Regions from separate parts of the Colwellia asteriadis genome, predicted to be linked through region 2. Evidence: predicted binding sites of a transcription regulator. Region 2 holds the regulator's gene; each other region holds the start of a gene.

Region 1 (4,612 bases), on a different contig from region 2:
AAGTTCCGTTACACTTGTTTCTGTATGTTCACCATCAGTTAATTTACTTACAAATAATTGTTGGTGGCCCTTACAAGCAACTTGAGGTAAGTGGGTTACACAAATAACCTGAGTGTTTTTTGCTAGTTGTTGTAATTTTTTGCCAACCATTGCTGCGGTTGGACCACTAATACCAACATCAACCTCATCAAAAATAAGGGTAGGAGTTACTACTTTGTCAGCCAAAATAACTTGCATAGCTAAGCTAATACGCGAGAGCTCTCCGCCAGAAGCAACTTTATGCATAGCTTCAAGTGCTTGGCCAGGGTTAATACTAACTTGAAAGTTAATTTCATCAACTCCGTTAATACTGATTAATTCTTTGTTCGCGCCTTTAGTCGTTTTTTGGTTGCTAACTGCAATATTAAATTGTCCGTGGGGCATATTTAATTCTTGCATACTATGACTAATGAGTTCACTTAAGCTCGTTGCGGCTTGTTGTCTTGAATGGGAAAGCGCAGATGCAGCATCAAAGTAAAAGCCTTTAACCTTTTCTAATTCTTCAATAACGGTGTCTATACGCGACTCATCGTTTGAAATATTAGTGAGCTCTTGTTTTAATTCTTGATGAAAACCTACAAGCGCATCAGGTGATAATTGGTGTTTTTTAGCTAGTTGTAAAGCGCTAGAGTAACGCTCTTCAATCATATTGTAACTTTCAGGGTCTAGCTCAACTTGTTGATAATAATGTTTTAACTCATCATTAGCTTCATCTAGTTGTATTAATGATTCATTGAGTAAAGCGGCAACACTCTCGAGTTGGTTATCAACACGAGCGAGTGCGCTTATATTGTCATTACAATGTCTTAAGGTATCAATAATATTAAAGTTTTCATTTTCAGACAGGCTTTGTAAAGTGCTTAGCGTAGTATCAAGTAAGTCTTGTGCATTGCTATGTCTTTTATAGTCGGCCTCAAGGGTAGTAAATTCATTTTCTTGTAGGTTAAATTCATCAAGCTCAGTTACTTGGTATTGTAATAGCTGCTGTTTAGCCTCTCGTTGTTGCTTGTTTTGTTGCAACAATTCTAGCTCTTTCGTTAACTTTTTATATTGCTGAGCATAATGTTTTACATCATCAAGTAATACTTGGTGTTTGGCATAACCATCAAGTAATTGACATTGATGGCTGGCTTTGACAATAAGTTGGTGATCATGCTGACCGTGTATATTAATTAATAATTGACCAACTTCTTTAAGTTGCGCTAATGGTACTTGGCTGCCATTAATATAGGCTTTAGAGCGACCTTCTGCTGAAATAACGCGTCTTAATATGCAGTGGCTTTCTCCCTCTAAATCAAGATCGTGAGTTTGTAACCATTGCTGTGCAATAGTATTGTCTTTAGTGTCGAAGTTAGCGGTTAATTCGGCTTTTTTACAATGGGGTCTAACTACATTAGTCGTGGCTCTATCACCTAAACATAAGCCTAATGCATCAATGGCAATAGACTTACCCGCGCCAGTTTCCCCAGTAATTGTTGTCATGCCTGCTTGCCAGTCAATCTCAAGAGAGCGGACAATCGCAAAATTTTGTATATTAAGTTGCAGTAACATAGCTTGCCTCAGGCTTTAGCCCAAAAGTAAAAAAACAGTTACTGTTAATTTATACAGTAACTGTTTTTTGTTCAAGTAATATTTGCAATTATTTGATGATATTTTGAACGTGCTTTATTAACACATTGAATTTATTTCTATTTAATAAAAGTAAGCGTTATTGTTGAGGTTTAGTAAAGTTTATTACCCCAGCTTAATTTACTACGCAATACATTGAAGTAATCATGACTTAATGGGTGAATAAGCCGAATACTACATTCACTCTTTTTGATAATAACTTCATCGCCAGGCATTACCGCTAAAATAACATGACCATCGCAACTTACTTGTAAATTGTCATGGTTATCGTTTGAGAGTAATAACTTAATTTCACTGTTACCATCAACCACAATAGGGCGACTTGTTAAGGTATGCGGAAACATTGGCACTAGTGAAAGTGCATTTAAGTTAGGCGTTAAAATAGGGCCGCCAGCTGACATAGAGTAAGCGGTTGAACCAGTAGGGGTTGATACAATTAGCCCGTCAGAGCGCTGACTAAACATAAATGAGCCATCAATATGCACTTCAAATTCAATCATGCTTGCTACTTTACCCGCATGAAGTACTGCTTCATTAACCGCGCTATTTGAGCTTTTTAACTTACCGTGACGATATACTTCTGCTTCTATAATAAAGCGTTGCTCAGAGCGTGATTTTCCTGCCAGTATTTCTTCTAATGGTGCAATAATATCGCTAGGGGAAAGATCGGTTAAAAACCCTAAATTACCGCGGTTAACACCAATAACACCAATGTCAAAACAAGAAAGTACGCGTGCGGCACCTAGCATATAACCATCACCACCAACAACAATGGCAAGATTTGCTTGCTCGCCAATATCGGTTAAGGTGCCTGTTTTTGCCTCGTGAAGGTCAAGGTGTTGGGCAACTGATTGCTCAATAATAACGTGATAATTTTTTTCGGTTAAATAGTGGTATAGCTTGACTATAGTCGCGCTGGCACCATCATGTTTTGGTTTACCAATAAGGCCAATTGTTTTATAAAGTTGAGCCATTGTTAGGTCTGCTTTTTATATCCATAATAGTGGCAGTTTCGCTGGATTTTATCTCATTGTAAAGTTCACATTTTTATAATTTGTTGATAATTGATGCTTGAAAGATTTTTCATAGTCCCCATAATGACAGCAATAGTTAAAAATGACGCTTAAAATTGAGGTTTTCATGACAACTGAGTCAACGACAAATAAAAACGAACAAACGCTTAGCCCTGAGCAATTAGCTGATGAAATAGTACAGCAGGCAGAAGAGCAAGTTGAAGAGCAACACGAGCATGCACATGAAGTACTTAGTGCAGAGCAAGAAAAAATTAATGAATTAGAATTAGCATTAGTGGCAGCGCAATCTACCGTTTCTGATCAAAAAGACTCTGTGATTCGTGCTAAAGCTGAAGTCGATAACGTACGTCGCCGCGCAGCTCAAGATGTAGAAAAAGCGCGCAAGTTTGCATTAGAGAAATTTGCCGGTGAAATGTTAGTTACGGTTGATAACCTTGAACGTGCTTTACAAAATATTGATAAAGAAGACGATAGTAAAGCAGCCGTGATTGAAGGTGTTGAGCTAACGCTACAAGGTTTAACATCATCTTTAGAGAAGTTTGGTGTTAAAGCGGTTGATCCACAAGACCAACCATTCAATCCTGAATTTCATCAAGCAATGTCTATGCAAGAAGTACCTGGTGTTGCGCCAAACACAGTTATTGCCGTGATGCAAAAAGGTTACGAGCTAAATGGTCGATTAATTCGCCCAGCAATGGTAATGGTATCTAAAGCTGCACCGAGTGTTGATGAGTCAGCATAAGTTATTACTACCGCCTTATTAGGTATTAAAAACCAGACGTTCAGTCTGGTTTTTTTGTTTATGGCGGGTGTAAATGATAATGCTTACCAGTGCAAGGTTAACAAATAATAGAGGCAAGGTAAGTCGTAAAAATTATTTTTAAAATAAAATGAAATTTTTATAAATTTTCTATTGAAAAGCATTTTCCCACCCCCATTAACTATTTCAACAATTGATTAATTAATATTATTCTCTTTTGAGAGTAAACGTAATAGATAGGAGCTTCCCTCATGGGTAAAATCATTGGTATTGACTTAGGTACAACTAACTCTTGTGTTGCTGTATTAGACGGCGACAAAGTTCGTGTTATTGAAAATGCAGAAGGTGACCGTACCACTCCTTCAATTATTGCTTACACTGAAGATGGCGAAACATTAGTAGGTCAACCTGCTAAGCGTCAATCTGTAACTAACCCAAAAAATACATTATTCGCAATTAAACGTTTAATTGGTCGTCGTTTTGATGACGAAGAAGTACAACGTGATATTAAAATTATGCCATTTGGTATTGTTAAAGCAGACAACGGTGATGCATGGGTTACTGCACGTGACAAAAACGTAGCGCCACCACAAGTATCTGCTGAAGTTTTAGCGAAAATGAAAAAAACAGCTGAAGACTACTTAGGTGAAACGGTATCAGAAGCGGTAATTACTGTTCCTGCTTACTTTAACGATTCACAACGTCAAGCAACTAAAGATGCTGGTCGTATTGCTGGTCTTGATGTTAAACGTATTATCAACGAGCCTACAGCCGCAGCACTTGCTTACGGTATGGACAAAAAAGAAGGCGATAAAGTTGTTGCCGTATACGATTTAGGTGGTGGTACTTTCGATATTTCAATCATTGAGATTGATGAAGTTGAAGGCGAGCATACCTTTGAAGTATTAGCGACTAACGGTGACACTCACTTAGGTGGTGAAGATTTCGATAACCGTTTAATCAACTATTTAGTAGCTGAATTCAAAAAAGACCAAGGCATGGATTTAACAACTGATCCATTAGCGATGCAACGTTTGAAAGAAGCGGCAGAAAAAGCAAAATGTGAACTTTCTTCTGCACAACAAACTGATGTTAACTTACCTTACATCACTGCAGATGCTTCTGGTCCTAAGCATATGAACATTAAAGT
Region 2 (4,612 bases):
TAGTTTTTTTACTCGCGCCAGCATCAGGTGAAATTAACGTAAGCTCACCTATAGATAAACGTTGACTTAATTCATCACAGCGCTCAAGTAAGTTAATTTGCGGTATGTTGACCACTCTATTTAATAACGCTGGTGATACTTCACTATGCGCATCCCAAATAGTAACTTTGGCAAAACCTAAACTATTTATGAAGTTTGCCATAACCGCGGCACCTAAGGCTTCACCTTCTACACAAACTCTATCTTGGCGGGCATAAGGAAAATAAGGAATAACGAGCTCAATAGGAAGCGCTTCATTTGAAAGTCGTTTAAGTGCATCAACAGCAATCATTAATTGAACAAGCTTTGATGAGTCAGTAAGACGTGCAAAGATCTCTATTTTACTGGTTGTGGCAAAGTCACTTGGATTAAAGCGAATATGCTCTTCTCCCCCAGAAAAAGTGAAGCTGTCAAAAGTAATAGCCGTTTTATTTCCGACGAGTTCATGGCTAAATATTTTCATGTTACTTCCTTTTATTTAAATTGTGTCCTAAAGACACAAATAATTTAGCAAAGAGTTTACTATAGATCAAGTTAATTATGTCATAGAGACACAATCAACATTTAAAAGCGCAAATTAGTGTAGCAGCTAAAATAATCAACTCATATAACTTACTAAGATAACTTATTAATATAAATAAGAAATGCAATGAACTACGCTAAGCATTTAAGTAAGATATTAATAGATAGATAAATAGCCAAACAGCTTTAGCTAAAGAGTAATTAATGACCGTTGTTATTGATATAACAAGTAAATTAGCTTAATGTGTCATAAAGACATAAAGAGTCGTTCACATGAACCCAAAAATGACCCCCTACAATATAAATGAATTCAAAAATCCACTGTTTACGGTAGATAGTGTGTTATTCACTGTTGAGCATAATTGTTTAAAAGTACTGCTGGTTAAACGTGCAAATGAGCCTTTTCTTGGTAGCTGGGGGCTTCCAGGTGGATTTGTTAATGTTGACGCAGATGCCACAACCGATATTACAGCCTTAAGAAACCTCAAAGAAAAAACTAACGTTGCGCCGCAATATTTAGAGCAATTACAAACATTTTCAAACACTAGCCGTGACCCTAGAGGCTTTAGCGTTACCTTAGTTTACTTTGCCTTAATCGCTGCACAACAAGTTTCATCACACATTGCAACCATCGACGAAGTGCAATGGGTAGAGCTTGATAAGCTAAACAGTTTATCAATGGCATTTGATCATAAAATGATTATTGAGCACGCCAAGCAACGCTTACAGCAAAAAGCACTTTATTCGATGGTACCTGTGTATTGTTTACCCGAGTATTTCACTGTCGGTCAGCTAAAATCTGTAATTGAAACCATCATAGGCAAAACCATACAACGCAAAAGTCTTATTCGACGTATTGAGGCTGCCAATATGTTTGAAGCTATTGACGAAAAGGTTAAGTCGGGTGGGCGATTAGCGCAACAATACAAAGTAAAATCGGGTGTTGATATTGTTCATTTTGAACGTAATTTAAGTGTTTAAGCATAAAAGTTAGTTTACAAGGGTATCTTAGCATTAGCTGATCGTCTGTAACATGAGCAATAGCTTTATTAACTGACACCTATTTGCAAAAACTTTCGCTGAATTTCAAACCAACAAAAATCAGTAAAAAACATACAGTACTTGCCTTTAAATACAGCCTGTATATACTAACAGTAACACTGTGTAAATTTACAGGCTAAATAATAATGAATTCGATACTCGATTTACCTTCGTTGACTAAAAGACAGCAACAAATATTAGACCTAATTAAAGATAAAATTGCTGATACTGGTATGCCACCTACTCGGGCTGAAATAGCGACTTTTTTTGGTTTTAAATCAGCTAATGCTGCCGAAGAGCATTTAAAAGCCCTTGCAAAGAAAGGTTACATTGAAATGTTAGCAGGTACCTCTCGTGGTATCCGTTTAACAGAAGAAATTATGGAAGAAGCGGGTTTACCACTTATTGGCCGTGTTGCCGCAGGCGAGCCTATTTTAGCGCAAGAGCATGTTGAAGATCATTACAAAATGGATGGTAGCCTTTTTCATCCGCCCGCCAATTACTTACTACGTGTTAACGGCGAAAGCATGAAAGATATTGGTATTTTAGATGGTGATTTACTAGCGGTTCACCAAACAACTGACGTGCAAAATGGTCAAGTTGTTGTTGCTCGTGTTGAGGATGATGTTACCGTTAAGCGCTTTAAGCGCGAGGGTAATATTGTTTATTTGCATGCTGAAAATGAAGATTTCTCCCCGATTAAAGTTGATTTAACACAACAGCAATTTAGTATTGAAGGTTTAGCTGTTGGTGTAATACGCAACGGTAACTGGATGTAACTCTAGTTTATAAAAACCGCACCACTATTAATAAAGAGCCAGTAAATAAATTTCAATAAATTCTTTTGATCTTTATTTACTGGCTCTTTAGTTTATTAAACCTCCGCTCAAACCTCGTACCTCCTACTAATGAAGACTATTTAGAGTTAACACTCTATTGAATTAAATGGTTTTTTTTCAATTCCTGTTCTATAAATTATATTGACCTACAATCAAATGTAGCGTATTCATAATACAAATAACGCATAAAAAACGAACAAAAAGAATAAGACGTTAATGCGCTAATACTCTCTCATCGAAGATTGTTATTATCAGCTCTCGTCACTAGCTAGTTTATAAAATAATAATAAAACTAACAGATATTCAGTTCAGTGGGCCGTGATTTACATTGCTGCAATTCTGTTTTCTATGCATTAGAAAGGAGATGTCGAGTGAGCAGACGTAACCTAGCTTGGCTACTATGGCTAAGTGTATTTAGTAATTCAACATGGGCAAACAGTAAGCTTAATTTAACCCAAGGTGTTACCGAAATAAGTAGAGAAGTATATGATTTACATATGCTTGTGCTCTATATTTGTACCGCTATTGGCGTTATAGTTTTTGGCATTATGTTCTGGTCTATCGCGTTTCACCGAAAATCTAAAGGTGCAAAGCCTGCAGACTTCCATGAAAGTACTAAAGTAGAAATTCTCTGGACCGCTATCCCTATTGTTATTCTTATTGCTATGGCAATTCCCGCAACTAAAACACTTATCGCTATGGAAAATAACGATAATTCTGACGTTACTATTCAAATTACCGGTTCACAATGGAAATGGCATTATAAATACTTTGATCAAGATATTGAGTTTTATTCTGTGTTATCGACGCCTCGTGAGCAATATGAAAACCATCAAGGCGAATCTGATAAAAGTGAAAATTATTTATTAGAAGTTGATAAACACCTTGTTATTCCCGCCAACCAAAAAGTACGTTTTTTAATTACCTCTGACGATGTTATTCATTCATGGTGGGTGCCTGCATTCGCAGTTAAACAAGATGCCAACCCTGGTTTTATTAATGAAGCATGGACCAAAGTCGACGAGCCAGGTATTTATCGTGGTCAGTGTGCCGAATTATGCGGTAAGGATCATGGGTTTATGCCCATTGTTGTTGAGGTAAAGTCTGTTGAAGATTACCAATTATGGCTTGATGAGCAGCACGAGTTAATAGCGCAAGCAGCTGATGCTGAAAAAGCCTCACTAAGCGCAGAAGCTTCAATGGATGAATTAATGGCCTTAGGTGAGAAAACCTATGTCGCTTATTGTGCAGCATGTCATCAAGTATCGGGAGCAGGTTTACCTCCTGCTTTTCCTGCTCTTAAAAATAGCCCCATTGCGACTGGCGATGTTAATACGCACATTCAAATAGTCTTTAATGGTAAAGCCGGTACTGGCATGCAAGGTTACGGTAAACAATTAAGTTTGAAAGAAATCGCTGCTGTTGTCACCTATGAGCGCAACGCTTGGGGTAACAATACTGGCGATGCTGTACAAGCATCTCAAGTGAAATCTGCAGCGGGTAACTCAACAGCTAGCGATGAAAAAACGCTCGAGGCAGTAACCCCCACCACCACTGACACTAGCGACAAAAAAGTCGACGCCCCCACGGTTACCAATACTGCGACCGAAGACCTCACTAAGATCTACAGTAAAGAGGAATTAATGACAATGGGTGAAAACGTTTATATGAAAGCGTGTGTTGCTTGCCATCAACCTACAGGAGCAGGATTACCGCCCGCATTTCCTGCACTAAAAGGTAGTCCTATGGTGTTAGGGGATATAGCGGCTCATATTGACATTGTACTTAACGGGAGCAAGAAAAATGCTGCTATGGCTGCTTTTGGTAGCCAATTAACCAAAACAGAAATAGCCGCCGTTATTACTTATGAACGCAATGCATGGGGAAATAATACCGGTGATTTAGTACAACCTGCAGCCATTAATACTGCTGCTAGCGCGAAGTAAGGGACATAAGATGACTACAGACGTTATAGAACAAGAATCCCACGACGAGCATCATGATGATCACAAAATGACAGGTATAAAGCGTTGGCTATACACCACCAACCATAAAGATATTGGTACGCTTTATTTATGGTTCGCTTTTATCATGTTTTTAACTGGTGGCGCTTTTGCCATGGTTATCAGGGCAGAGCTATTTCAGCCTGGCTTACAATTAGTTGAACCTGA
Region 3 (4,612 bases), on a different contig from region 2:
GCGTTAAGCTGCTGGTGCTAATACTTTCAATACTAGGGACCTTTAAATAAACAAAGGTGTCAAGGTAACGAGCAAGTTGATCACTCGCTTGACCCATCGCCACATTGATAAGCTCTTGCAAACAGTCCTGTTGATCTTCTGTTAAATGAAATGCGTTCATAGTAGGCCGTGCTGTTGTAGCTCTTGGGTTAAACGTTCAGCTTTAATTGGCTTTTGTAAAAAAGCTTTTGCTCCTAATGCCAGAACTTTACTCTGCATCTCAGGTTGAATATCTGCCGAAATAACAAAAACACTACATTCAATATTCAGTTTTTGTATGCCTTGAAGCACACCAACACCATCAATACCTGGCATCGTTAAATCAAGAAAGAGTATGTCAATATTGCTGGCACGCAGTATTGTTAAGGCTTCAACGCCGTTAGTCGCAGTTTGAAGGTTATCATGCCATGATTCAGGCAAGCTTCGAAGCACTTGCTTTCGAGCCATATTTGAGTCATCACAAATAAGTACAGCTGGGCTCATAAGAGGGGGGATCCTTGCGCCATTATTATTATATTGCTGATAACTTACCCTAAAAAGCCTCATTTGTTAATCAACAATTGCTTTTTTTTCACATTTATTAAGAGCAGTATTGACGTTTTTACTGACAGCCCTACTATAAATACTCAGCATAACTAACATCAACCAACACCATGAGAAGACCTGCCTGAGTTAGGGTTAAAAATCGATAACTTAACTATCAACGCGAAAGTAACATTAGGGTGATATGTAGTAGGGTTGTAAAATTAACACTAATACAAGATAACGAAAAAGGCTAAAGTCTCATTTAGATGTAGGTCCGTGTATAGTTCGAAATTGACATATAAAACAATTATTTGTTAATGATTATTTTAACGTCGGCCAATGAAGTGCCTGTTGATGTTCACTAAGCCATTGCTTAGCTTTTAGATATTCTGGGCAGTGTTTAGCAACCAAACGCCAAAAGTTATTTGAATGGTTCAAATGCACCAAATGACAAAGCTCATGAATAATCACATAATCAATAACCCACCACGGCGCCATCATTAATAAATAGTTAAGACTGATTTCTTTACGACTATTACAACTTCCCCATCGAGCTTTATATTGACGAATATTAAGTTGCGCAGGAACAAGTTTAGTTTGCTCGCTGAGCTGCTTAACTCGCGCTGGCATCAATTCTTTAGCTTGCTCACTTAAATAGCTTTCGATATGTTTTTTTACTGAACGAGCTAAAGCTGCTTCATTACTGAGTCTGTTATAAATACGATGGCTAATATTAACCTGTAAATAATTCAGCTCAGTATTTTTGTGATGAGTACTTTTGTGACTAGTGCTTTCCTGATTAATGACTGCGTGGTTATAAACAACACTCACATCACTACGCTTAGCCTGCGCAATAGTTAGCGTATATTGTTCGCCTAAAATATACAGCTTTGCCCCTTCAACAAAATGACATTGATGGCTCAAATTTTCACGCTGAGCTAGCAACTTCTCTTGTAGCCAAGCTGATTTTTTGTTGATGAAGCCCTTAATAAAAGCTTCATCAACAAAAGAAGGTGCGCGAACAATAATACGTCCTTGCTTTACCTGTAGTCCTAGGGTTTTACGCCGCTCACTACGAATTAATTGATATTCAAGCATCAACAAAAACGGTGTGATAGTCTAAAATCAATCAAAAAATAGCGCTCTTAATTAGGCTTTACTTTAGCTTTTGGCGCTTTTTTCTCAACATCAGACGTTACCTTATCCACTGCAGCTTGTTCAGCTACTGGCTCACTCGCTGGTGTTGGTACTTTTTTCGTTGCCTTTTTAGCAGGCTTTTTGGCGAGTAAAGCAACAAGCACTTCTTCACGTTTTTGTGCTAAATAAATGCTCAACTCCTCTGCTAATCCATCGCTTAGCTCAACAGGTGATTCGGCAAACACTTCTGCTAAGTTATCAGCCATATCCAACATGCGATCATATTCATCTGCTGATTTCTTATCCATAAACGTTTTTACCTCTGCCCCATGTCTAATCACTACAAATCGACTTTCAACTGCCATGCGTTTTCCTATTCCTCTAAAGTAAACAAAGCGTCACGCTACCTAATTTCACACAATACCACAGACTCAACAAAAACTGTATATAAAAACAGTTACATTTATAACGCACTCCCCAAATTTAACAATAATTAATTTAAACGAACTGACATTCAACTGATGACCAACTGCATATACTAAGAATTTCGTATGTTGAAATACGTCTAAATGTAAATGTTCGTAACAGAGATAACATCTGTTTATTTAATAAGCAACAAAACAATCAACTACTTAATAAATATTAATCATTCTCTTTGACATTTTTTACTTACATCCGTAACCGAAATGCTTACAACTTTTCTATAAAAACCAGTCACTATTATAAGTGTGCAGAGGGCATTGCATTAATAACTGCACGGTTGTTAGTTAACGCAATTAACTAGCTAAAAATATAATTTAACTGACTTATTATTGGAGAATATAATGACTACTTTTAAAAAAACCTTATTAGCCGCTGCAGCAATTCTACCTCTAGTGGCTTTATCACTACCTAGCCATGCTGTTATGGACTCTTACATGGAGAAAGCGCTAATTAATGTTTGTAAAGCAGCGAAAAGTAATAGCGTACTTAAACTTAAAAGCACTACCAAATATTACCGCTTAAAAACGAAAACCGTTGCTTTGGGTTTGGTTTGTAACGGCGATGATGTCATTACTTTTGCTGAAAGCTATGGCGCAAACAAAACTGCAGCTACGCTGCAAAAAAGTATCGGACGAGTTAGTATTACTGATGTTGCTTCTGTACAAAAGTTAAATGTAACTTTCTAGAACGTGAAAATACAATAAGATTAAATGAAAGTTAATAGGCTCTTGAATAAGTTATCGTTAATAGCATGCTTAGAGTAACTCATGCTATTAACCTGCTTATTTTACTATTAATTAAAAATCGCTTTCTTAGCTCGCGACGCTGAAATTAGCTTGTGCTAAAGAGCTTTTCAAACCATGATCGTTTATCTACTTTAGGTTGTAAGCAGTTTTTAGAAATACGAACCCCCGCAGCAACGGCAGGATAAAGTGTAGTACCTTCACACTGCTCGTTTACCGCTAGCCCTGTTTTTTGTTCAAATGGCAGCATAATAACCCCATCGGGCATATGCTCTTTTCTATCGCTAATACCTTGCGCTTTCATAAAATCAGCAAATAAAGGTAATGCGCCACTACTGCCTGTTAGCCCTGTCGGCTTGTTATCATCGTTGCCTAGCCATGTGGTCACTAGATGTTTGGCGTCATAACCAACAAACCAACTGTCACGTAAGTCATTACTGGTACCGGTTTTACCTGCAACACTGTTATTAGGTAAGCGCCAGCTAAGTGATTTTGCCGAGCCAATTTGAGTAACTTGCCCTAACGCATAATTTAATAAATAAGCACCATGATTAGATAGACGCTGCTCTTGCAAGTCATTATACGTCCACAAGGTTTCACCTTGGCTCGACATAATATGAGTAATTGCATGACTTTTCTTATATTGACCATTCGCTGCAATCGGTAAATAAAGCTGATTAATTTCTACTGGCGACATAGTCATCGAGCCTAGCAGCATTGCTGGGCGCATCGTAATATCTTGCTGATAGCCTAATAAATGTATAGCATCTGCGACATTATCAAGTCCTAGCGCCATACCTAAATTCACCGTTGGTATATTTAATGAATTCACTAAGCCGGTAATAAGTGGCACTTGACCACGGTATTTACCATCATAGTTTTTCGGTCGCCACAAGTGGCTTACTTGTGTATCACTCTTTTTATTTTGGCCGGTTTCACGGCTTAATGTAATAGCTTTATCGTCAAGTAATGTTGCTAAATTATATTGTTCAAAACGCTCTAACGCAGCTAAGTAAATAGCAGGTTTAATTAATGAACCAATTTGACGTTTTGCATCTAACGCGCGATTAAAGCCAGCAAAACCGCTAACACGATCTCCCGCTAAAGCTCTTACTTCTCCCGTTGAAATATCACTAACCACCATAGCGGCCTGTAAAGATTTTTGTTGGTATTTTTTTTCTAACAACGGCAACTGCGTATTAATAGTTTGCTCAACTAATTGCTGACTACGATGAGAGAAACCAGTAAAAACTTTAATGCCTGATTTGCGAAGATCTTCAGAAACCAACTCGTTTAATTCTTGGTTAACTAATTGTAAATACGCTGGGTATTTTTTCTTTCTACTTTGTCGCTTATTTGTCACGCTTAACGGTGCATTTACCGCATATTTAAACTCAGCAAGCGATAACATGTCTTGCTCAAGCATTAAACGTAAAATTAAATCTCTGCGTTGTTTAGCGCGTTTAGGGTGGCGCCGAGGATCATAGTAGCTCGGGCCTTTCACTTGTGCGATGAGTAATGCTATTTCATGGTTTGTTAACTGCGCAATATTTTTTCCAAAATAGAAGTTTGATGCCAAGCCAAAACCATAAACACCATGAGCAAAGTTTTGTCCTAAATAAACTTCATTTAAATAGGCTTCAAGTAGCTGATCTTTGCTGTAGCGAAACTCTAAAATAAGCGCC

What was found. Region 2 encodes LexA, which represses DNA repair genes until DNA is damaged. Its sites were predicted from a motif close to TACTGTATNNNNATACAGTA; they were not measured.
Region 1: the regulator LexA is predicted to act here: its motif matches at 1,630-1,649, upstream of recN (DNA repair protein RecN).
Region 3: the regulator LexA is predicted to act here: its motif matches at 2,141-2,160, upstream of ABD005_RS01200 (YebG family protein).

Annotation. Positions count from the first base shown of each region.
Region 1 is NZ_BAAAFA010000005.1:208,559-213,170, reverse strand. It holds gene recN (DNA repair protein RecN) at 1-1,590, opposite strand, end outside; gene nadK (NAD(+) kinase) at 1,761-2,642, opposite strand; gene grpE (nucleotide exchange factor GrpE) at 2,809-3,444, shown strand; gene dnaK (molecular chaperone DnaK) at 3,714-4,612, shown strand, end outside.
Region 2 is NZ_BAAAFA010000006.1:114,167-118,778, forward strand. It holds gene prs (ribose-phosphate diphosphokinase) at 1-502, opposite strand, end outside; gene ABD005_RS09910 (NUDIX hydrolase) at 835-1,542, shown strand; gene lexA (transcriptional repressor LexA) at 1,749-2,381, shown strand; gene coxB (cytochrome c oxidase subunit II) at 2,813-4,387, shown strand; gene ctaD (cytochrome c oxidase subunit I) at 4,398-4,612, shown strand, end outside.
Region 3 is NZ_BAAAFA010000001.1:291,947-296,558, forward strand. It holds gene ABD005_RS01185 (chemotaxis protein) at 1-160, opposite strand, end outside; gene ABD005_RS01190 (response regulator) at 157-522, opposite strand; gene ABD005_RS01195 (M48 family metallopeptidase) at 886-1,662, opposite strand; gene ABD005_RS01200 (YebG family protein) at 1,710-2,066, opposite strand; gene ABD005_RS01205 (DUF3718 domain-containing protein) at 2,526-2,870, shown strand; gene mrcB (penicillin-binding protein 1B) at 3,016-4,612, opposite strand, start outside.